Regions from separate parts of the Aestuariirhabdus litorea genome, predicted to be linked through region 1. Evidence: predicted binding sites of a transcription regulator. Region 1 holds the regulator's gene; each other region holds the start of a gene.
What was found. The regulator sigma-54, encoded in region 1, starts transcription at its own class of promoters, with help from an activator protein. The targets are predictions, from matches to a motif close to TGGCACNNNNNTTGCTNT.
Positions count from the first base shown of each region.

Region 2: a site for sigma-54 is predicted at 3,932-3,949, ahead of nirB (nitrite reductase large subunit NirB). Genes of this name have one in related genera too.
Region 3: a site for sigma-54 is predicted at 1,859-1,876, ahead of D0544_RS08000 (flagellar basal body rod protein FlgF). Genes of this name have one in related genera too.

Region 1 covers NZ_QWEZ01000001.1:193,027-200,309, reverse strand. Annotated here, with positions in the region: gene lptC (LPS export ABC transporter periplasmic protein LptC) at 1-340, shown strand, start outside; gene lptA (lipopolysaccharide transport periplasmic protein LptA) at 327-836, shown strand; gene lptB (LPS export ABC transporter ATP-binding protein) at 845-1,570, shown strand; gene D0544_RS00940 (RNA polymerase factor sigma-54) at 1,683-3,221, shown strand; gene hpf (ribosome hibernation-promoting factor, HPF/YfiA family) at 3,346-3,633, shown strand; gene ptsN (PTS IIA-like nitrogen regulatory protein PtsN) at 3,643-4,098, shown strand; gene rapZ (RNase adapter RapZ) at 4,231-5,097, shown strand; gene D0544_RS00920 (HPr family phosphocarrier protein) at 5,109-5,378, shown strand; gene pmbA (metalloprotease PmbA) at 5,386-6,744, opposite strand; gene yjgA (ribosome biogenesis factor YjgA) at 6,893-7,283, shown strand, end outside.
Region 2 covers NZ_QWEZ01000001.1:478,426-485,708, reverse strand. Annotated here, with positions in the region: gene D0544_RS02355 (sensor histidine kinase) at 1-994, opposite strand, end outside; gene D0544_RS02350 (winged helix-turn-helix domain-containing protein) at 975-1,658, opposite strand; gene D0544_RS02345 (GlcG/HbpS family heme-binding protein) at 1,812-2,303, shown strand; gene D0544_RS02340 (substrate-binding periplasmic protein) at 2,476-3,321, shown strand; gene D0544_RS02335 (hypothetical protein) at 3,357-3,707, shown strand; gene nirB (nitrite reductase large subunit NirB) at 4,016-6,562, shown strand; gene nirD (nitrite reductase small subunit NirD) at 6,595-6,918, shown strand; gene D0544_RS02320 (NAD(P)/FAD-dependent oxidoreductase) at 6,918-7,283, shown strand, end outside.
Region 3 covers NZ_QWEZ01000001.1:1,735,388-1,742,670, forward strand. Annotated here, with positions in the region: gene flgH (flagellar basal body L-ring protein FlgH) at 1-148, opposite strand, end outside; gene flgG (flagellar basal-body rod protein FlgG) at 174-959, opposite strand; gene D0544_RS08000 (flagellar basal body rod protein FlgF) at 1,062-1,799, opposite strand; gene flgE (flagellar hook protein FlgE) at 2,116-3,411, opposite strand; gene D0544_RS08010 (flagellar hook assembly protein FlgD) at 3,443-4,129, opposite strand; gene flgC (flagellar basal body rod protein FlgC) at 4,140-4,580, opposite strand; gene flgB (flagellar basal body rod protein FlgB) at 4,583-4,993, opposite strand; gene D0544_RS08025 (CheR family methyltransferase) at 5,337-6,197, opposite strand; gene D0544_RS08030 (chemotaxis protein CheV) at 6,228-7,157, opposite strand.

The sequences.
Region 1 (7,283 bases):
TGACACCACTATCATCCGGCAACCCCGCATGGTGCTCTACCGGGAACAGGGCGAGCGCCACATCAGCGCCAGTAATGGAAAGCTCCTGCCCGGCAGTAAGGACCTGGAGCTGTGGGACGAGGTGCTGATAGTGGCGCGAGCCAGGGACGGCAGTGAACAGGGACGCCTTGATACTGATTTCATCACTCTATACTCTGGTCAGGAACTGGCATCAACCAGCCGTCCGGTTATAATCACCACCCCCCAGAGCGTCACCCGAGCGGTCGGGTTAAACGCCCACCTTGACCAGAATCGCGTTCAGCTGTTATCCAATGTCAGAGGCACCTATGAAGTTCAATAGCTCCCTGCTCCTTACCCTGGCCACCAGCGTGCTGTTCAGTGCATCCGCCTGGGCATTGCCAGAGGATCGCGGGCAGCCGATCCGCATCAAGGCCGACTCTGCGGATATCAACGAGGGCATGGGACGTGCGGTATACAGCGGTAATGTGACCATGGACCAGGGCTCCATTCACATCAGCGGCGACAAAATCACCGTATTCACCACGGATGGAACCGTTACCCGTATGGTTGCCGAGGGGAGTCCGGCCCACTACCGGGAAAAGCCCGCTGCCGACAAAGAGATCATCAAGGCCTATGGCCACACCATCGACTACGCCATCGCTCGAGAGCAGGTGACCCTGCAACACAATGCACAGCTGCTGCAGGAGGGCAACTCCTTCAGCGGAGACACCATCCATTACAATACGGTCACCCAGACGGTGAGCGCCCAGAGCAGCGACCGCGCTGACACCGGCGGTCGTGTCGAGATGATTATCCAGCCCAAGAGCAAGCAGTAACGCGACCCATGGCGACCCTAAAAGCACTCCATCTGGCGAAAAGCTACCGCGGAAGAAAGGTGGTCGAGGACATCTCGGTCAGCATCAGCAGCAACCAGATTGTCGGGCTGCTGGGCCCCAACGGGGCTGGCAAAACCACCAGCTTCTACATGATCGTCGGCCTGGTTAACGCGGATGACGGCCAGATCCTGATCGACGGCGAGGACATCACCCGCCTGCCCATGCACGGGCGCGCCCGCAAGGGGATCGGCTATCTCACCCAGGAAGCCTCCATCTTTCGCAAGCTCAGCGTCACCCAGAACATCCTCGCCATCCTGGAGACCCGCAAGGATCTCAACCGTAAACAGCGACTGGAGAAACTGGAGGAGCTGCTGCAGGAGTTCCATATCACCCATATTCGCAACAGCACAGGTATCAGCCTCTCCGGTGGTGAGCGGCGCCGGGTCGAGATCGCCCGCGCACTGGCCATGGAACCCGCCTTTATCCTGCTGGATGAGCCCTTCGCCGGCGTTGACCCTATCTCGGTCAACGACATCAAGGAGGTGGTTCGCCACCTGCGCAACATAGGTATAGGGGTCCTGATTACTGACCACAACGTACGCGAAACCCTGGACATCTGTGAGTTGGCTTATATCGTCAGCGAGGGCAAGATCATTGCCGAGGGCGATCCCGAAACCGTGATGAACAACCAGAAGGTCAAGGATGTCTACCTAGGACATCAGTTCCGCATATAGGCATTGGGCCCCGTTCAGCCCTATAATGGGCCATGCAAGAATTTTGCCGTGACCAACAGAGCGGCCCTCCTCAAGAAGACAGGCAGATTATGGACCGGACACTCTTTTATCTATGAAACCATCCTTAGTCCTGAAAATGGGCCAGCAGCTGACCATGACCCCTCAGCTGCAGCAAGCCATCAAGCTCCTTCAACTGTCTACCCTGGACCTGCAACAGGAGGTTCAGCAAGCCCTTGAGTCCAACCCCATGCTGGAAGCCGAAGAGGGCTCAGACAGCGAATCCTCATCCGATCACGACCAAAGTGGCGACAATAACGAGTTTGACAGCGCTACCGATTACAACACCCTGAGCGAGGGTGAACAGCGCAAGCAGGAGCAGCAGAGCGTCGACAGCGCCAACAACGAAAATGAGGTGATGTCCGACGACTGGCAGGACAACATCCCAGAGGACCTCCCGGTGGACACCGCCTGGGATGACGTTTACCAGTCCAGCCTGCCCCCCTCTTCCGGCTCCGGTGGAGGGGACAATGACGACTACAACCCGGCCGCACGTGCCAGTACCACCGAGTCACTGCAATCGCACCTGGAGTGGCAACTCAACCTCACCCCGATGTCCGATACGGACCGGGCGATCGCCGTCACCATTATTGACGCGCTCACCGAAGATGGTTACCTCAGCTGCAGCTGCGAAGAGCTGCTGGAGGGGATCGAGGAGGAGCTGGAGATTGAGCTCGATGAGGTGGAAGCCGTACTGCGCCGCATCCAGCAATTTGACCCGGTGGGGGTGGCCGCACGCTCCCTTACCGAATGTTTGCTGATCCAGCTTGCGCAACTCCCCGAGAGCACACCCCACCTGGGTTCGGCGCGACTGGTGGTGGAAAAGTACATCAATCTTCTGGGCACCCACGATTATGCCCAGCTGATGCGCAAATCCCGACTCAAGGAGGCCGACCTTAAGGCCGCCATTGAGTTGATCCAGACCCTGAACCCCAAGCCCGGGGACAGCATCCAGAGTAGTGAACCGGAGTACGTTATTCCCGATGTCACGGTCAAGAAGGTCAATGGCCGCTGGACCGTTGAGCTCAACCCTGACGCCGTACCTCGGGTGCGAATCAACTCCGGGTACGCCTCACTGGTGAAACGTGCCGACAACAGCGCAGACAACACCTACCTCAAAAACCACCTGCAGGAGGCGCGCTGGTTTCTCAAAAGCCTGCAGAGCCGGAACGAAACCCTGATGAAGGTGGCCACCCAGATCGTGGAGCACCAACGGGGGTTCCTGGAATATGGCGACGAGGCGATGAAGCCCCTGGTCTTGCATGACATCGCCGAAGCGGTCAGCATGCACGAATCGACCATTTCACGGGTGACGACGCAAAAATACATGCACACCCCGCGGGGTATTTTTGAGCTTAAGTATTTCTTCTCCAGCCACGTCAGCACCGCCAGTGGTGGGGAGTGCTCATCGACCGCCATTCGGGCCATCATCAAAAAGCTGGTGGCGGCAGAGAACCCGAAAAAACCATTGAGTGACAGTAAAATAGCCGGCCTGCTCGCCGAGCAGGGGATCAAGGTCGCACGGCGCACCATCGCCAAGTACCGTGAATCCCTTTCAATCGCACCTTCTAACGAAAGAAAACGTCTGGTATAGGTTATATTGATTGACGGCAACATAGAGATATCGAGCCTCGGATATGATCGGTAACAGAGGCAAACGCATGAGTCCATCGCACGATGGGTTCAGTATCACGTAAAACAGATCAGGAGAAAGACGCATGCAAATCAATATCAGTGGACATCATGTTGATGTAACCGAGGCATTGCGTGAATATGTAGCAACCAAAGTTGACCGCCTGGAGCGCCATTTTGACACCATCACCAGCGTCAACGTTACCCTCAGCATCGAGAAAGAGGGCCAAAAGGCGGAAGCCAACCTCCATGTACGTGGCGCTGACATTCATGCCACTTCCGTTCATCAAGACATGTATGCCGCCATTGATATGCTGGCCGACAAGCTCGACCGCCAGCTAATGAAACATAAGGAAAAGAGTCTAGCCCGCTAACCCTTGGCCATGAACCTCATATCCCTCCTTAGCCCCGACCGCAGCCTCTGTGCTGCGGAAGGCGGCAGCAAAAAACGCGTATTAGAAACCCTCGCCGAAGCCCTTTCCCACTCGGGACAGGAGATTTCAGCGGGAGAGCTGTTTAACGGGCTGATTGAGCGGGAACGCCTCGGCAGTACCGGGTTCGGTAAGGGGATCGCTATCCCCCATTGTCGTCTCGAGTCCTGCACCGAAGCGATTGCCGCACTGCTCAAGCTTTCCGACGGGGTCGACTTCGATGCCATGGACGACCAACCGGTGGATATCATCTTTGCGCTGGTCGTACCCAATGAGGCCACCAGTGAGCACCTGGCGATTTTGCAGGAACTGGCTGGCCGTCTCGACAACGCCAGCTACCGGAACCGCCTGCGCACGGCGAAAACCAGCAGCGAACTCTACCAGATGGCCATTGCCCCCCTCGACTGACCCTCAAACCACAGACCGTACCCAACACAACTGATATACTGACTGCGCAGAGCCCTTAAGGAAGAATCTCCCCTGACATTCCTACCCCACTCCAGGGGTATCATGCAGGGAGCAGCGAGCGAAGTAGCCAACATGCGACTAGTCATTATCAGTGGACGATCCGGATCCGGTAAGAGTAGTGCCCTCCATGTGCTGGAGGATCAGGGCTTTTATTGTGTCGACAACATGCCCGCCGGGCTGCTGGGCTCGCTGGCCGAAGAGATCTCCCGGGAGCAGGCGCTCAGGAACGCCGCCGTCAGTATCGACGCGCGCAATATGCACGCCGACCTCAAGCGCTTCCCCCAAATCCTTACCCAGCTCACAGAGAGCGGCGTACAGTGCGAAGTGATCTACCTGGATGCGGACCCCGCAACCCTCCTCAAGCGCTTCAGCGAAACGCGCCGACGTCACCCCCTGTCCAACGAAAAATGCTCACTTGAAGAGGCGATCCGCGCCGAAAGCGAGTTGCTGTCACCGCTTAAAAACCGGGCCAAGCTCACGCTGGACACCAGCTCGCTGTCGTTGCATGAGCTACGGGATCTGGTCCGCACCCGAGTCGCCGGGCGCAAGGATGGCAGCCTGGCCCTGCTGTTCCAGTCCTTTGGTTTCAAGCGCGGTATCCCGATTGATGCCGATTACGTATTTGATGTACGCTGTTTGCCTAACCCCTATTGGGTCCCTCATCTCAGGGGCTTCAGCGGACTCGACAGTCCCGTGCAGGAGTTCCTCGCGGAACAGCCCGAAGTGCAGCAGATGATGGTGGATATCGGGGATTTTGTGGAGCGCTGGCTACCGGCCTTCGAGGCGGGAAACCGCAGCTATATGACCGTTGCGATTGGCTGCACCGGTGGACACCACCGCTCGGTGTACATCAGCGAGCAGCTAACCCAGCGTTTCAGCAAGCGAATTAGCAATGTCCAGGTTCGCCATCGTGAACTGCACCCGGCACAAGAACAATAAACACAGCGACCATGATTGAAACCAAGATCACCATCATCAACAAACTGGGGCTTCACGCCCGCGCCGCCTCCAAGTTTGTCACCACTGCGGCCGCCTTTGGCAGCAAAGTAGAGGTTGGCAAGGGGGACAGTCTGGTCGATGGCAAAAGCATCATGTCGGTCATGCTACTGGCGGCCAGTCAGGGCACCGAACTGACCCTGCGCATCAGTGGCGACGATGAGGAGCGCGCCCTGCAGGCCATCAGCGACCTGGTCAACGACTTTTTTGGAGAGGGCGAGTAGCGCCCCGTTAATTACCCCCCACCATCATCCCGTCAATCAGGATCGATCCGGTTTGCACATTGCCGCGGCGGTCCACATCGTTACCCACGGCCACCAGATTCGCAAACATGTCCCGCAGATTACCGGCAATGGTGATCTCCGACACCGGATACTGGATCACCCCCTGCTCAACCCAGAACCCGCTGGCGCCGCGAGAGTAGTCCCCGGTCACCAGGTTAACCCCCTGCCCCAGCAGCTCAGTCACCAGCAAACCGCTACCCATCTCAGCCAGCAACGCCGACTCGTCGAGGCCACTGTCGCTGATACGCAGGTTATGTACTCCACCGGCATTCGCCGTGCTGGTCATCCCCAGTTTACGCGCTGAGTAGACCCCCAGCAGGTAGCTGCAGAGCACCCCGTCACGCACAAACGCCTTGTCGTAGGTGGCCAGGCCATCGTTGTCAAAAGAGGCACTGGCCAACCCTCCCTTCAGGCGTGGCTGTTCGTAGATGGTGACGAAGTCCGGAAACAGGGGCTTATCCAGCTGCCCCAGCAGAAAGCTGGCTTCCCGGTAGAGGCTGGAGCCGCTGATCGCGCCCAGCAGGTGCGAAAGCAGCCCCCCGGCCACATCCGATGAAAAAAGTACCGGTACCTGACAGGTTTTTAGCTTGCGGGGATCGAGGCGCTGCAGGGTACGGTTGGCGGCACGAACACCAACCTGTTCGGCGGACTCCAGGTCGGCTCCCCGGCGAGCTACCGAGTACCAGTAATCCCGCTGCATCCGCTCCTGGGCTCCGGCGATCAACACACAGCTGAGGCTCTGGCGGGAGGCCAGATAGCTGCCGATAAAGCCATGACTGTTACCGTATACGCGGCAACTCTGGTGATTAGAGAGGCTGGCACCCTCCGAATTGGTAATCCGGTCGGAGCGCTCAAAGCCGGCCTGTTCGCAGCGGGTAGCGATCTCCAGCGCCTGCTCCACCTCCAGCTCCCAGGGGTGATAGAGGTCAAGGTCGGGCAGGTCGGCGGCCATCAGCTCGGCATCCGCCAGCCCCGCAAAGGGGTCTTCAGAGGTGTAGCGCGCAATATTGCTCGCCGCCTCGACCGTGTCGATGATCGCCTGGGGGCTACTGTCCGAGGTACTGGCGGACCCTTTGCGCTGCCCGTAGTAGAGGGTAATGCCGAACCCCTGGTCGCGATTAAATTCGACCGTATCCACCTCCCCCCGACGCACGCTGGCGGTCAGCCCACTGTCCAGGCTGACACCCACCTCGGCTCCGGACGCCCCTTTTTTTCTCGCTTCACGGAGAATATCCTCCACCAGCTGCTGCAGGCGCTGCTGCTCCTGACAGAGATCGAGTGAGGCGGTATCGGCGGTTGAGGTCATAATGGCTACGCTATTGAAAATGGGAAGGGTTAACGAACCATTCTACCTGCCGGGTATCCATGAACAAGTGCTTAGACCAAAACAGACATTCTCCGAGGATCGGTTTACAATGGATACCCACCCACCAGGAACCCCGATAGCCTCTCCCATGCGCCCAGATCACGACAACGACGCCGTTGAGTTTGACGACGAAGAGTACAAAAGCAAAACCCAGGTCAAGAATGAGATGCATGCACTGCAGGATCTGGGGATGCGCCTGCTCGACCTGAAAGCGGACGTGATGGCCGCGCTCCCGATCAGCGAGCGCCTGCGTAAGGCGCTGGAGGAGACGCGCCGCATCAAGAGCAACAACGCCCTCAAGCGCCACCGCCAGTTCATTGGCAAACTGATGCGGGATGAGGATATTGAGCCCCTGCAAAAGGCGGTCGATCGCCAGGACAGCAGCAGCGCCGAATACAACCGTATTTTTCACCAGCTCGAGCGCTGGCGTGAACGCCTGATCGGCGAGGGTGATGAGGCGTTGCAGGCCTATCTGCAGG
Region 2 (7,283 bases), 290 kb from region 1:
GCAACAGCTCCACCAGATCGACCGGCTCCGGCTGCAGGTTGAGGGTGCCACTCTGGGCCGCCGACAGATCCAGTAGCAGGCGCAGCATCCCCTCGATGCGTTCACTCTCTTCGGCGCAATCGAGCAGGGCCTCGCGCAACCCCTCGGCGCGGCCGGCCTCCCGCGGGTCTCGGGTGAGGGCGCTCTCCAGGCTCAGGCGCATACGCGCCAGCGGTGTGCGCAGGTCATGGGCGACCGAGTCGAGAGACTGCTGCATGGCGTTGATCAGCCCCTCGATGCGCCCCAACATCTCGTTAAACAGCTGGGCCAGTTCCCCCAGCTCGCTGCTGGGGTTGCGAATAACCACCCGGGCGCTCATCTCCCGCGCCCTGACGGTACGCACCGTCTCAACCAGATCCCGAACCGGGCGCAGGGCACGCCAGTTGAAATAGGCGCTGAGCAGTAACCCCAACAGAAACAGTGGCGCCATCACCTGCACCATCAGCTGGCGATTGGCCTGCAGGCGCTGCTCACGGGGCTCGGCCGAAAGCCCGAGCTGGAGTCTGCGTCCCTCTCCCAGCGCCACTGAACCGGTTAACAGCTCAATGGGGGGAGCACTCTCTCGTGTCACCTGCTGGCTGAACCAGCCCCCGCCCTGCGGCTCCAGCCTGGTGGTGCGGGTCCAGCCCTCGGGTTGCACCAGCACCAGGCGGTTGTCGCCACCATCCAGCAGTTCGAGACGCATCGCGCTGCGCTGGAAAAAGGCCGCATCGCGCTCGATCACCTGCTCCAGTTTGTGCAATCCGACCTGGCTTTCCAGACGCTGGTAGTTCTCCAGCCAGGTATCCAGCAGGCGCTGGTCCTGCTCCAACTGGGAGCTGGCCAGCAGGCGGTCCACAATCACAAAGAGGGCACAGACGCACAGCAGGAACACCGCCGCGTAACGCAGGGTCAGGTCGAGGGCGGTGTTGCGCCGAATCGAGGCGAGCCCCCGATTAATCCAGCTTAAGGACATAACCCACCCCCCTCAGGGTATGCAGCAGGCGCGGCTCAAACCCCTTATCGATCTTGCTGCGCAGTCGGCACACCAGCACATCCACCACATTGGTCTGGGGGTCGAAACCGTAATCCCACACCTGCTCCAGTATCATGGTTTTGGTCACCACTCTCCCCGGATGGCGCAGCAGGTACTCCAGCAACTGGAACTCCCGCGGCTGCAGGTGGATCTTCTGCCCGCCTCGGGTCACGCTCTTGCGCTGGCTGTCCAGTTCCAGGTCCGCCAACCCCAAGCGGGCCGGCGAGGCGGATTGCGCCACCGCCTGGCTGCGCCGCAGCAACGCCTGCACCCGCGCCAGCAGTTCGGAGAAGGAGAAGGGTTTGGTGAGGTAGTCGTCGCCGCCGGTCTCCAGCCCCCGAACCCGATCTTCCACCGAGCGCCTGGCGCTCAGCACCAGTACCGGCATGGCACTTCCGCGCGCCCTCAGCTCGGCGATCACCGACAGTCCATCGCGCCCCGGCAACATGAGATCGACAATCGCCAGGTCGTACTCCGCCTCAATCGCCAGTGCCAGCCCCTCCTCACCGTCACCGACCCGATCCACCCCATAACCCGACTGCTGCAACCCCTTGCAGACATAGCGGGCGATAGTGTCGTCGTCTTCGATCAAAAGCAGCTTCATGGCGGTTTCCTGGCGTTTCCCGGGTACCAAATTACCACGCCGGCAGCGGGGGAACGAGCAACCTTACCAATCTGTAATCTTGCCGCAATCCTGGGGCAAGGATCGGGGGGTAACCTAGCGACGAACACAATCAACCACCATAAGGATACCAATATGAAGACGACCGCTACTGCTCTGTTTGCCTGCGCCACCCTGGGCGCTTCCCTCAGCCTTTCCGCGGCCGAGCTGCCCACCCAGACCTACCTGCCGCTGGACACCGCACAGGCACTGGCCAACGCCGCCATGAAAAGCTGCACCGCCGAAGGCTACAGCGTCAGCGTCACCGTAGTGGACGCCGCGGGCCTGACCCGTGCCCAGCTGCGCGCCGACAAGGCCGGCCCCCACACCCTGGAGAGCAGCCGCAAGAAGGCCTTTACCTCTGCCAGCATGGGACGTCCCAGCGGCGACCTGGCGGCGCTGATCAAGAAGATGCCCGAGCTCGATGGCCTGCGGGATATGGACCCCAACTTGCTGATGCTGGGCGGTGGCCTGCCCCTGAAAGCCGGTGACGAGAAGATCGGCGGCATCGGTGTGGGCGGTGCCCCCGGCGGTCACCTCGACCAGGCCTGCGCCCAGGCAGCCATCGACAACGTACTGGGTCAGTAACCCTCCCCAGCTGCCATCGCCCAACGGCGGTGGCAGCCGGCCTCCTGTGTGCCCTCCCGCACCCGTCCCCACCGAGACCGCGGGACGTTGTCCCCCTCGAATGGCCGGCTTGACGCTCCCCCCGGGCCTACATAGGCTTAATGGAAACCTGCGTCAGAAGTAGTTCACCACCATGTTCCCCCGGCTAGCCCCCCGCCTGTTCGCCCGCTGCCCGCGCACCCCGGCACGAGTGCAGTGGTACCTGCGCCCCCTGCTGGCGCTAATAGGGCTGCTGCTTCTACTGCCCAGCCTCAGGGCCCAGGCCAGCGAGGTGGTTCGCCTCTCCAACAGCGAGTGGCCACCCTATTTTTCCGAAACCCAGAAACACGATGGCATCGGCTCCCACATCGTCAGCGAGGCCTTTGCCCTGGAGGGGGTCCGGGTCGAGTACCAGTTCTTCCCCGCCCGCCGGGCGCTGGAGCTGGCCAAGAACGGCACCTTTGATGGCACCGTAGGCTGGGAGCTGAACGAGGAGCGCAGCCGCTACCTGATCGCCAGTGACGTGGTGTGGGAATCGCCCTGGGTCTTTTTCCATCGGGTCACCACCCCCTTCGACTGGAGCGACCTCGCCAGCCTGCGTTACCACCGCATCGGTGGAACGGTCGGCTATATGTACACCCCCGAGTTCCGGGAAGCGGAAACCGCCGGGATTGTGACCCTCGACCGCGGCCCCTCCGACGATGTTGGCTTTCGCAAGCTGCTGGCCGGCCGCTTCGAACTCTTTCCCCAATTACGGGAGGTGGGCTACTACCAGATTCGCCAACTCTTCAGCCCGCAGCAGCAGCGCCTCTTTACCCATCACGAAAAGCCCTTCGGCAGCCATCGTGACCAGCTTCTGATTTACCGCCACCACCCACGCAGCCAGGCGCTGATCGATGCCTTCAACCGGGGGCTGGCAAAACTGCGCGACAGCGGTCAACTGGAGCGCTACTTTGATGCCCTGGCCCGGGGCGAGTACAATCTCGAGCCGAACCACTGATTCCATCCACACCCAACCCCCGGGAAACCCAGCAAATGCAGTTAAATGATCCCTTTGGCCGTATGGCAACCAAACGCCAGCGTGAGTACGAGGTTGTGCGCCAGTCCCTCCAGGGCTCCGATGTCACCACGGTTGAGGCGGGGCAGGCGCTACTCAACAATATTCGCCAGCGCGGCAAGTGGATGATTCTGGGGGCGATCCCCTGCGCCCTGATCCCCGCCCTGCTACTGCCGCAGTTTGCCCTCGCCTTTATTGTTACCGGCGTACTCTTTATCGCCTGGACCTTCAGCACCACCCGCAATGGCCTCGGCTACGTACAGCGCTACATCAACGAAGAGTTGCAGGGCGCCACAGACGACGCCGATCGGTCTGACACCACCCCTTGATCCTCTCCGCCTCCTGGGCTCCCTGGTCGGCAACGCCCCGCAAACGTGCACTCCGGTGCACGTTGATGGCACCGAAGTAGCGCACCAAACCGAACCCTCCCTCACGTCTCGTTGCACCACAGCGGAGCCCACCCCCTCACTGAAGCGGCCCCACAATAAGGCGATAATCTTTCGCTTTTAAATTTTTCTTTTAATTTCAGCACCTTAAAAACAAGCCAATCAACTGGTACGCATCCTGCTATGTGAGCTCCGAAACGGGTGAACCCCCCCGGGTATCACCCACCACTCCAACATGGCAGGGACCCTCAATGAACAACACCTCACCGCAGCGAATCATTGTCATTGGCAACGGCATGGTTGGGCACCAGTTTATTGACGCCCTGCTGACCAGCGATGGAGCGGAGTCTTACCGGATTACCAGCTTTTGCGAAGAGCCCCGCCCCGCCTACGACCGCGTTCACCTGACGGAGTTTTTTGCCCAGCGCAGTGCCGAGCCCCTGGCCCTGACCAGCGCAGCCCGCTACCGCGAGTCGGGAGTGCAGCTCCACCTCAACGACCGGGTAGTCAAGATCGACCGCGAACGTCGTCAAGTGCACTCCGCCCAGGGGGGGGTGCTGGGGTACGACAAACTGGTGCTGGCGACCGGATCCTTCCCCTTTGTTCCTCCCATCGAGGGCAACGATCGCCCGGACTGCTTTGTCTACCGCACCATTGAGGACCTGGAGGCGATCGCCGCCTGCGGTGACCGCGGTGCGCGGGTGGGGGCGGTGGTAGGCGGCGGTCTGTTGGGGCTGGAGGCGGCCAAGGCGCTGACCGACCTGGGGCTGGAAGCCCACGTGGTGGAGTTTGCTCCCCGCCTGATGGCGGTGCAGCTCGACGAGGGGGGCGGCGCCCTGCTCAAACACAAGATTGAGGCGCTGGGGGTGGGGGTGCATCTCTCCAAAGCCACCTCCGCCATCGTCGACGGCGAGCAGCACCAGCACCGCATGGCCTTTGCCGATGGCAGCGCACTGGAAACCGACCTGGTGATCTTTTCCGCCGGCATCCGCCCACGGGACGATCTCGCCCGTGACTGCGAACTAAAGGTCGGCGAGCGCGGCGGTATCTGCATCAACAACCAGTGCCAGACCTCCGACCCCGATATCTACGCCATCGGCGAGTGTGCACTGTGGAACCAGCAGATTTTCGGCCTCGTAGCCCCCGGCTACCAGATGGCAAAAGTGGCGGTATCTCATATTACGGGAGCAGAAGCCGCCTTCACCGGCGCCGACATGAGTACCAAACTCAAACTGATGGGGGTCGATGTTGCCAGTATCGGTGATGCCCAGGCCAGAACCCCGGGGGCACGTACCTACACCTGGTTCGACGAACCCGCCGAGGTGTACAAAAAGCTGGTGGTCAGCAGCGACCGGCGTCACCTGCTGGGGGCGGTACTGGTGGGGGACGCCGAGCAGTACGGCACCCTGTTGCAGTACCTGCTCAACGCCATTCCACTGCCGGAGCACCCCGACGCCCTGATCCTGCCCTACCGTGGCGATGATGCCCAGACCGGACTCGGCGTGGGTGCGCTGCCGGAAAGCGCGCAGATCTGCTCCTGCCACGCTGTCTCCAAAGGGGATATTCGCGCCGCCATCGACGCCGGCTGCTGCTCGCTGGCCGAGGTCAAGGGGGAGACCCGCGCCGCCACCGGCTGCGGGGGCTGCGCCCAGCTGCTCGGCTCGCTGGTCAACCATGAACTGGAGGAGCTCGGGATGGCGGTCAGCCGCGACCTCTGCGAGCACTTCCCCTACAGCCGCCAGGAGCTCTACCACCTGGTGAGGGTCGGCGAGATCACCACCTTCGACCAGTTGCTGGTCCGTCACGGCTCCGGCCAGGGCTGCGAAATCTGCAAGCCCACCGTCGCCAACATTCTCGCCAGCTGCTGGAACCAGTACGTACTCAAGCGCGACCATATCGGCCTGCAAGACACCAACGATCTCTACCTCGGCAACATGCAAAAAGATGGCACCTACTCGATCGTGCCACGGATTGCCGGTGGCGAGATCACCCCGGACAAGTTGATCGTGCTGGGGGAGGTAGCCCGCGAGTATGGCCTCTACACCAAGATCACCGGTGGCCAGCGCATCGACCTGTTCGGCGCCCAGCTGCACGAGCTACCGGCTATCTGGCGGGTGCTGGTCGACGCCGGTTTTGAAACCGGCCACGCTTACGGCAAATCGGTACGTACCGTTAAATCCTGCGTTGGCAGCAGCTGGTGCCGCTACGGCGTGAATGACAGCGTGGGGCTGGCGATCGAGATCGAGAATCGCTACAAGGGGTTGCGCTCTCCCCACAAGCTCAAGTTTGCCGTCTCCGGCTGCACCCGCGAATGCGCCGAAGCCCAAAGCAAGGACATCGGCGTGATCGCCACTGAGAACGGGTGGAACCTCTATGTCTGCGGCAACGGCGGCATGAAGCCCCGCCATGCCGACCTCTTTGCCACTGACCTCGACCACGACCGCCTGATCGCCACCATTGACCGCCTGCTGATGTTCTACATTCGCACCGCCGACCGCCTGCAGCGCACCTCGGTGTGGATGGAAAACCTGGAGGGGGGGCTCGACTACCTGCGCCAGGTGATCCTCGAGGACAGCCTTGGACTCGGCTCTGATCTGGAGGCGGAGATGGCCCATAACATTGCCAATTACCAGTGCGAATGGGCCACCACCCTTGCGGATGAGCAGAAGCTCAAACGCTTCAGCCACTTTATCAACAGCGACGCCACCGACGATCACCTGGCCTTTGTCGAGGAGCGTCACCAGCGCCGTCCCGCCAGCGCCACAGAACGCGAGCAGCTGATCGCACAAGCGAGTTAGTCTCTTATTTAACGGATAAGCAAGGAGCGGTTATGAACTGGAAAGCGGTCTGCCTGCTGGATGACATCGATCCCAATACCGGCGTCTGCGCGCTGGTAAACGGACACCAGGTGGCGCTCTTTCGCCTGGCGCAGGGCGACCAGCTGTTCGCGATCGGCAACTACGACCCGGTGGGTGGGGCCAATGTGCTCTCCCGTGGGCTGATCGCCCAGCTGGGGGAGGTGACCAGCGTGGCCTCCCCCCTCTACAAGCACCACTTCTGCCTCAGCACCGGCGTCTGCCAGGAGGACAGCAACCTGCGGGTGCCCACCTACCCGGTGCGCCTCAGGGATAACCGGGTCGAGGTGGTAGCCTGATGCAGGCGCCCGGCAGCCGCTCCCCGGCGCGGCAGGGAGAGCGCCCGCGACTGGTGGTGATCGGCAACGGCATGGCCGCAACCCGCACCCTCGATGAGCTGCTGGCCATCGCTCCCGACCACTACCGTATCACCCTGCTCGGGCGCGAACCCGGTCCGGCCTACAACCGCATCCTGCTCTCCCCGCTACTGGCCGGCGAGATCGAGCTGGAGCAGATCCGCCTGCACGACCGCGACTGGTACCACCAGCAGGGGATCGAGTTGCTGACCGGCACCGGTTACCAGGTCACCCGCATCGATCGCCATCGCTGCCGCGTGCAGTGCGCAAACGGCCAGCAGATCCACTACGACCGCCTGCTGATCGCC
Region 3 (7,283 bases), 1.5 Mb from region 1:
TTTGGTAGAGGGAGCCGCCATTAAATTCGGCGGCCACCGGGCGGGCGGGATAGGTCGGCGCGAACGCAGGATCATTCGGCTTGGGGGGGGGAGTCATACAGCCCCCCAGCAATAACAGCCCCATCGCGGCAAGGATCCTGATTTTCATTGCTGACATTTCCTCACTCAAACTATTACAGGTTCTGGGTCACAAACTGCAGCATGCTGTCTGCCGTTGAAATGACCTTCGAATTCATCTCGTAGGCGCGCTGGGTAGTGATCATATTGACCAGCTCCTCCACCACGTTCACATTGGAGTTTTCCAGCGTGTTCTGCTGCAAGCGCCCCAAACCATCTTCTCCGGGAACGCCTTCACGGGGCGCACCGCTGGAACCTGTCTCCAGAAACAGGTTATTGCCGATCGCCTGCAAGCCACCGGGGTTGATAAAGTCCACCACCTGAATCTGCCCCAGGTCCTGGGGAGCGGGGTTACCCGGGGTGGTGACCGTCACCGTGCCATCCTCACCTACGGTGAACGTCAGGGCATCCTCCGGAACCGTGATACCGGGCTCCAGCGGGTGGCCGTTCACATTCACCACATCGCCATCCTCATTCAGGTGGAACTGGCCATTACGGGTATAGGCAATAGTGCCGTCGGGGGTCAGTATCTGGAAAAACCCTCGACCATTAATCGCCAAGTCCAGCGGCTGGTCCGTTGTCTGCAGGCTACCGGCGGTAAAGATCTTCTGGGTACCGGCAACCCGTACCCCTGTACCCAGCTGCAGGCCGGATGGCAGGGTGGTGTCCTGCGAGGACTGCCCGCCGGGCTGGCGCTGAACCTGGTAAAGCAGATCCTCAAATTCGGCGCGATCTTTTTTGAAGCCGACCGTGCTGACGTTGGCCAGGTTGTTGGAAATGGTGGTCAGCTGCATATCTTGCGCGCTTAACCCTGTTTTACTTACCCAAAGTGCCGGTTGCATTTTCTCTTCTCCCCGCGAGAACTCCGTTCCCGCATCACATCTTGTCTGCAAACGAGAGCGTTTGCGTTTATGTCAAAAGTCCGTCAGTTATGCAGACACTGGCTAGTTCTGCAAAAGCCGTTCCACCGATTTCTGATTCTCTTCCGCGGTACTCATCATCTTGACCTGGACCTGGAACTGCTTGGAGAGACTCAGCATGGAGATCATCTCGGAGACGGCGTTCACATTGCTGCCCTCCAGAAATCCCGGCTCAAGGGTAACGGCGGCATCGGGAGCTACCCCCTCCTCACCCTTGACCCGGAAAAAGCCGTCACTACCTTTTTCCAACCGGCTCTTATCCGGGTTAACCAACAGAATACGGTCCACCTCCGCCAGCGCATTGGGGTTCTCCCCCACCCCACGAATGGTGATGGTTCCATCGGGAGCGATGTCCAGCTTGTCAAATTCCGGCAGTACGATGGGGCCACCATTGCCCATGATCGCCAAACCTTCTGAATTCCTGAGCGCCCCATCAGAGTCGACACGCAGGTTGCCGGTTCGGGTATAGACGGTTTCGCCCGCCCCGTTCTGGGCGGCGATCCAGCCATCGCCCCGCACCGCCACATCCAGATCCTGTCCGGTCTGAATCAGGGTACCGGAAGCCTGGTTGGTGCCCGGATTTTCCGTCATGGCATAGGCGCGCGTAGGATAGGTTTCCCCCCACACAGGCATCGAGCGGGCCTGTTCAAAGTCGCCCTTGAAGCCTGTGGTGGTGGCATTGGCCAGGTTATTGGCGTGGATGGTCTGGCCCAGCATGTTCTGCTTGGCGCCGCTCATCGATATGAATAGTGCTCTGTCCATTAGGCTTTATCCCCTTGGGAGCGGCAATTGCTTGCTGCTCGGTTCTCTTACAGACTATCAAAGCAAGGGGTGTGCCCACTTTTTATACCAACAGAAAAAAACACCTATCTTATTGATATACAGTTATTTTTATTTTTAGACGGAAAGCAATGAGGGGCCTGAAAAGGCCGTTAGAACGGTGGGTGCGGCAAGGATTTACCGCCATAAAAGCATTACTAGAGGCAGGGTAAAGGCTTTGGTCCCTCTACCGACGAACCGGTAAAGGGCACCGATCAGGACTCTACTTCTGTAAAGCCCTGATCGGCGCGGCCAAGCCTTAGATATTCAAAATGGTCTGGGTGACCGCATCGGAGGTCTCGATGGTCTTGGCGTTCGCCTGATAGTTACGCTGGGCAATAATCAGGTTAACCAGCTCATCGGAGAGCTCCACGTTGGATGACTCCAGGGCCCCCGCCTGAAGCGCTCCCAGGGTTCCTGAGCGGGGGGTGCCGACAACCGGGTTGCCGGAGTCAAACGACTCCGCCCACTCGGTCTTGCCCAGGGGGCTCAGCCCCTCGGTGTTGGCGAAGTTGGCAAACACCACCTGTCCCTGAACCCGGCTCTGGCCGTTGGTGTAACGGGCAAACAGGACACCCTCATCGGAGACCTCAAGCCCTGCCAGCTGACCGGTACTGAAACCATCCTGGTTAACACTGGTGACCGCAAAGGAGCTGGAGAACTGGGTACTGCCTGTCATATCGAGGTTATAACCACTCGGAGAAGCCGCACCGTTCTGGCTGCCGGAGCTGTCACGGGGCTCCCAGCCAGCCAGTACCACAGGGGTACCCGGGGCCGGAGCAGTTAACTGACCGGCAGAATCAAAGGTTAATGCCTGGGTGAAAGGGGTGAATACGTTAGCAGCCGGGTTATCGGGTGGCGGGGTGCCATCGGGAAGGGTGCCGTCAAAATCCCTTCCGTCGATCAGGACGTGCATATCCCAGGTATTGGCTCCGGTTTTGACGAAATACTGGGTTTGAATGTGAGAGTTACCCAAAGAGTCATAAACATTGACCGAGGTGGCGGAGTTATAGGTGTCCGGATCGGTAGGGTCGAACGGGGCGATCAGTGGCACCAGGTCACTGGAATTGAGGTTGACGGTCTGGTTCACGGTCCCGGTTGCCTGAGGCGACTGGTTAGTAGTATCAACCTGAAGATCCGTCAGTACCCCGGTCAGTATCTGGCCGGTAGCGTCAGCGCCATAACCTTGCAGGTTTTTGCCGAAGTTATTGACAATAAACCCCTCTTTATCGGTGCCGAAGTAGCCCGCCCGACTGTAGGTTGTCTCACCGTTGTTATCCAGCACAAAGAAGCCGTCACCGTTGATGGCCATATCCAGGCTGTTGCTGGTGAAGTTGATACTGCCCTGGGTAAATTGCTGGCCGATATTGGACAACAGCACACCGCTGCCGGTGGCATTAGCGGAAGTACCCAGTGTAGAAGCCGCGTAGACATCGGCAAACTCCGCCCTTGAGGACTTAAAGCCGATGGTGCTGGCGTTGGCGATATTGTTACCGGTCACCTCCAGCTCATTGCCAGCGGCACGAATTCCACTCAAACCGATATTAAAAGCCATGATTCTTTCTCCTGATCGCTCGCTGAGCGAATTACTCTTTGATCATCTGTACGTCGGACAGCAGGACCGAGCCCAGACCATCCAGATTCAAGATCACATCGCCGGTTCCCTGGGCCCCCAGGGTGATGCTGTTAACATGGGCTGGCAACACCGTTGGAACCTGCTGTGACTGGCCATCAATCAAAGCCATCGCTTCAAAGCGGTACTCTCCGGACGGCAAAGTATTGCCGCTACTGTCTTTGCCATCCCACTCAAATTCGATATTGCCCTTGGCCTGCGAGCCCATGGGGAGCTGGCGGACCAGGTCTCCGTTCGCACTGTAGACATTCACCGTGAGGTCCTGGGTTGAGGCGGGCAGCACCACCAGGCCATCGCTACCGCGCCCCGTATCAACCCGGGTCTGTTCCATCCCCAGCATCACAGTTCGACCCACCAGCGAGGAAGCCTGCAATGCCTGACTGGACTGCATACCCGCCACAAAGTCCTGCATTGAGCTGTTAAGGCTTTCCACCCCTTCCACAGTACTGAACTGGGCAAGCTGGGCGATAAACTCTCCATTCTCCTGGGGCTCCAGAGGGTTCTGGTTGTTCATCTGAGCAACCAGCAGCTCCAGAAACTCGTTCTTGCCCAGCTCATCATTCTTCTTCTGGTTCTCCTGCGCGTTGGCAATGGAGTACTGATCCATAACCGATGTGCTGGTAACACTATTCAGGCTCATCACGCTCTCCTTACTGCCCCAGTGTGAGGACTTTTTGCATCATGGTTTTAGCGGTGTTCAGCACATCCACATTGGTCTGGAAGGAACGCGATGCCGAGATCATGTCGGCCATCTGTTCAACCACATTGACGTTGGGGTAGTAGACATAACCCTCATCATTCGCCATCGGGTGGTTAGGGTCGTAACGCGCCTCCAGCTCCTGCTGGCTCTCTACAACACCCATCACACGTACCCCCGCACCGACTTCAGAAGGTTGCTCATCAAACAGGGAGCCCTCCTGCCCTGCTTCGTCCAGTGCATGGGCGAAAACCGGGTAGCGGGCGCGGTAGGTCTCATCGATACTGCTGCTGACCGTCTCCGCATTGGCAATATTGCTGGAGGTCGCATTGAGGCGGATTGACTGGGCACTCATACCGGAACCCGCAATGGTAAAGACGTTAGCCAAAGACATGTTTATTGACCTCTAATGGCAGTGCTCAGACCTTTGAACTTCGCATTCAGGAATGTGAAGCTGGAGTCAAAGGCGATCTTGTTCTGGGTAAATTCAGCAATCTCCCGCTGGGTATCGACGGTGTTTCCATCAACGGAGGGTTGAGTGGCGATCCGATACAGCAACTCCCCCCCCTCCACTTCATCGATAAACCCTGAAACATGGCCGGGGTGTGTTTTCTCCAGGGCCACTGCGCTCTCGTTACCCTGAGTGGAAAGTTGCTGCTTCATCACTGAAGCAAAGTCGATGTCCCGAGCCTTGAAGCCGGGGGTGTCAGCATTGGCGAGATTATTGGCCAGCACCTCGGCCCGTTGTGCACGAAACTGCAGCGCCGCCGGGTGGATACCTAATGCCTTGTCAAAACTGATTGCCATGCTGAACCTCGTACTGGATTGATTGCCTACACAGAATCAATAGCAACGAGCATGCCAACTAAATTTATTGTTTTTATTCAATGGGTTACAAAAAAACATCATCTCTAAAACCGCGGCAGCGGCAAACCACTTCCGACCGGGCGGCAAACATAGAGAGCCCCTTTGCCGCCTAAGGTTAAAAATGCGAATACAACGCGGTGAAAGCAGAAGAATAAGCAGAAGCAGAAGCAGAAGCAGAAGCAGAAGCAGAAGCAGAAGCAGAAGCTAAAAGATTAAGTCTTGGGATTAAGGCCAGGTACAAACGGGGGAAAGAGATCTGAGCGCGCAAGGCGCGCTCAAAGCGCTATTTAGCGATATACATGATACCGGGACGGCACTGCACCATCTCATAAAGGTGGGAAAGTCCATTGAGCGCCTCCGACGCGCCCAGGAACAGATAGCCTCCCGGCTTGAGGGTAGCGTGAATACGGGTAAGTATGTCGCGTTTGAAATCCGCCGAAAAATAGATCAGGACATTCCGGCAAAAAACAACGTCGAACTTACCCAGGGTGACATAGCTGTCCTGCAGGTTGATCGCCCTGAAGTCGATACGCTGCTTGATCGCTGGTTTGACCTGCCACCGCCGGCCATCAAGAGGGGTAAAGTATTTTTCCAGGCGCTCATCCGACAGCCCACGCCCCAGCGCAAGGGAGTCGTACTCGCCCAGCTTGGCCTCCCCCAGCACTTTGCTCGACAGGTCCGTCGCAACAATCTGCACGCCACCACGAAGCTGGCCGAGGCTGGTCCGCTCGAACTCATCGATAATAATGCTTTGGGAGTAGGGTTCCTGCCCTGATGAGCATGCGGCGGACCAGATCCTCAGGCGCTGGCCGGGATAGCGCTTTGCAAGGTCGGGTAAGATACGTGTTTTAAGCACCTCGAAGGGGTAGCTATCACGAAACCAGAGGGTCTCGTTGGTGGTCATGGCATCGACCACCTCACTCCTCAACCCGCCCCGAGGCTGGGCATTGATGCGCTTTACCAATTCACTGAGCGAACCAATTTGATGGTTGGCAAGGATTTTACGTAGCCGACTCTTGACCAGATACTCCTTGTTTTTACCCAGCACAATACCGCAGGCCTTCTCGAGGAACTCGCTGAACACCTCGAAATCACCTGTCGCCGAAGCACTGGCGCGGCCTTGAGTTAGTCCGATATCGGCCAACCTACTACTCCTTTAAATAACCCGCAGGCGCTACTGGGTTTCGATCTGAAAACGCTTGATCACACTACCTGCGAGATCATCCGGGTTAAATTTGGCAATAAAATCGTTCGCCCCCACCTTCTCCACCATGGCCTTGTTGAAAACGCCACTTAACGAGGTATGAAGTACGATATAAAGACCTGCCAGGCACGGGTCCGCCCTGACTTCGGTGGTGAGAGTGTACCCATCCATTTCGGGCATCTCAATATCAGAAATCATCATCAGCAGATGGCTATTGATATCACTTCCATCGGCCACCAGCTCCTTGAGATACTCCAGCGCCTGGCGGCCATCATTTTTAACCACCACTTCGACGCCGATATTCTCCAGGCAGCGCTGAACCTGCTTACGCGCCACGGCAGAGTCATCAGCTACCAGAACCTTCTGGGACAACGCATGGGTCGTCACCTCATCGGTAATCAGGTCAGGGCTTACCTCGTCGCTCTGGGGAGCCACTTCAGCAAGGATTTTTTCCACATCGATGATCTCGACCAGCTGGTCATCCACCCGAGTTACCGCCGTCAGGTAATGGTCCATCCCGGTGCCACGGGGGGGCGGATGTATATCAGCCCAATTCATGTTAACGATGCGGTCAACCATCTGCACCAGGAAGCCCTGCACCTTCATATTGTATTCGGTGATAATCACAAAAGCATTGCTCAGGTCCTCAAGAGGCCCCTTGCCTGTCGCCATGTTCATATCGAGAATAGGGATGGTTCCCCCCCGGATATTGGCAACCCCCCTGACCACCGGACTGCTTTTCGGCAACATGGTCAGCTGGGGGCACTGAAGTACCTCCTTGACCTTAAAGACGTTGATGCCATACAACTGCTTGCCATTTAGGCGAAACAGCAGCAATTCGAGTCTATTCTCACCAACCAGCTGCGTCCGCTGGTTGACACTATCCAACACTCCTGCCATGGAGATCTCCACTATCTAAACTGTAATCCCGTGCGAATCAGTCCACCCGGATCGGTCACTAAGCTGTACGTGTTAATAGACTATAGCCGCTCGCCGAGCCAGATAACAACAACCATCACTCCGAGT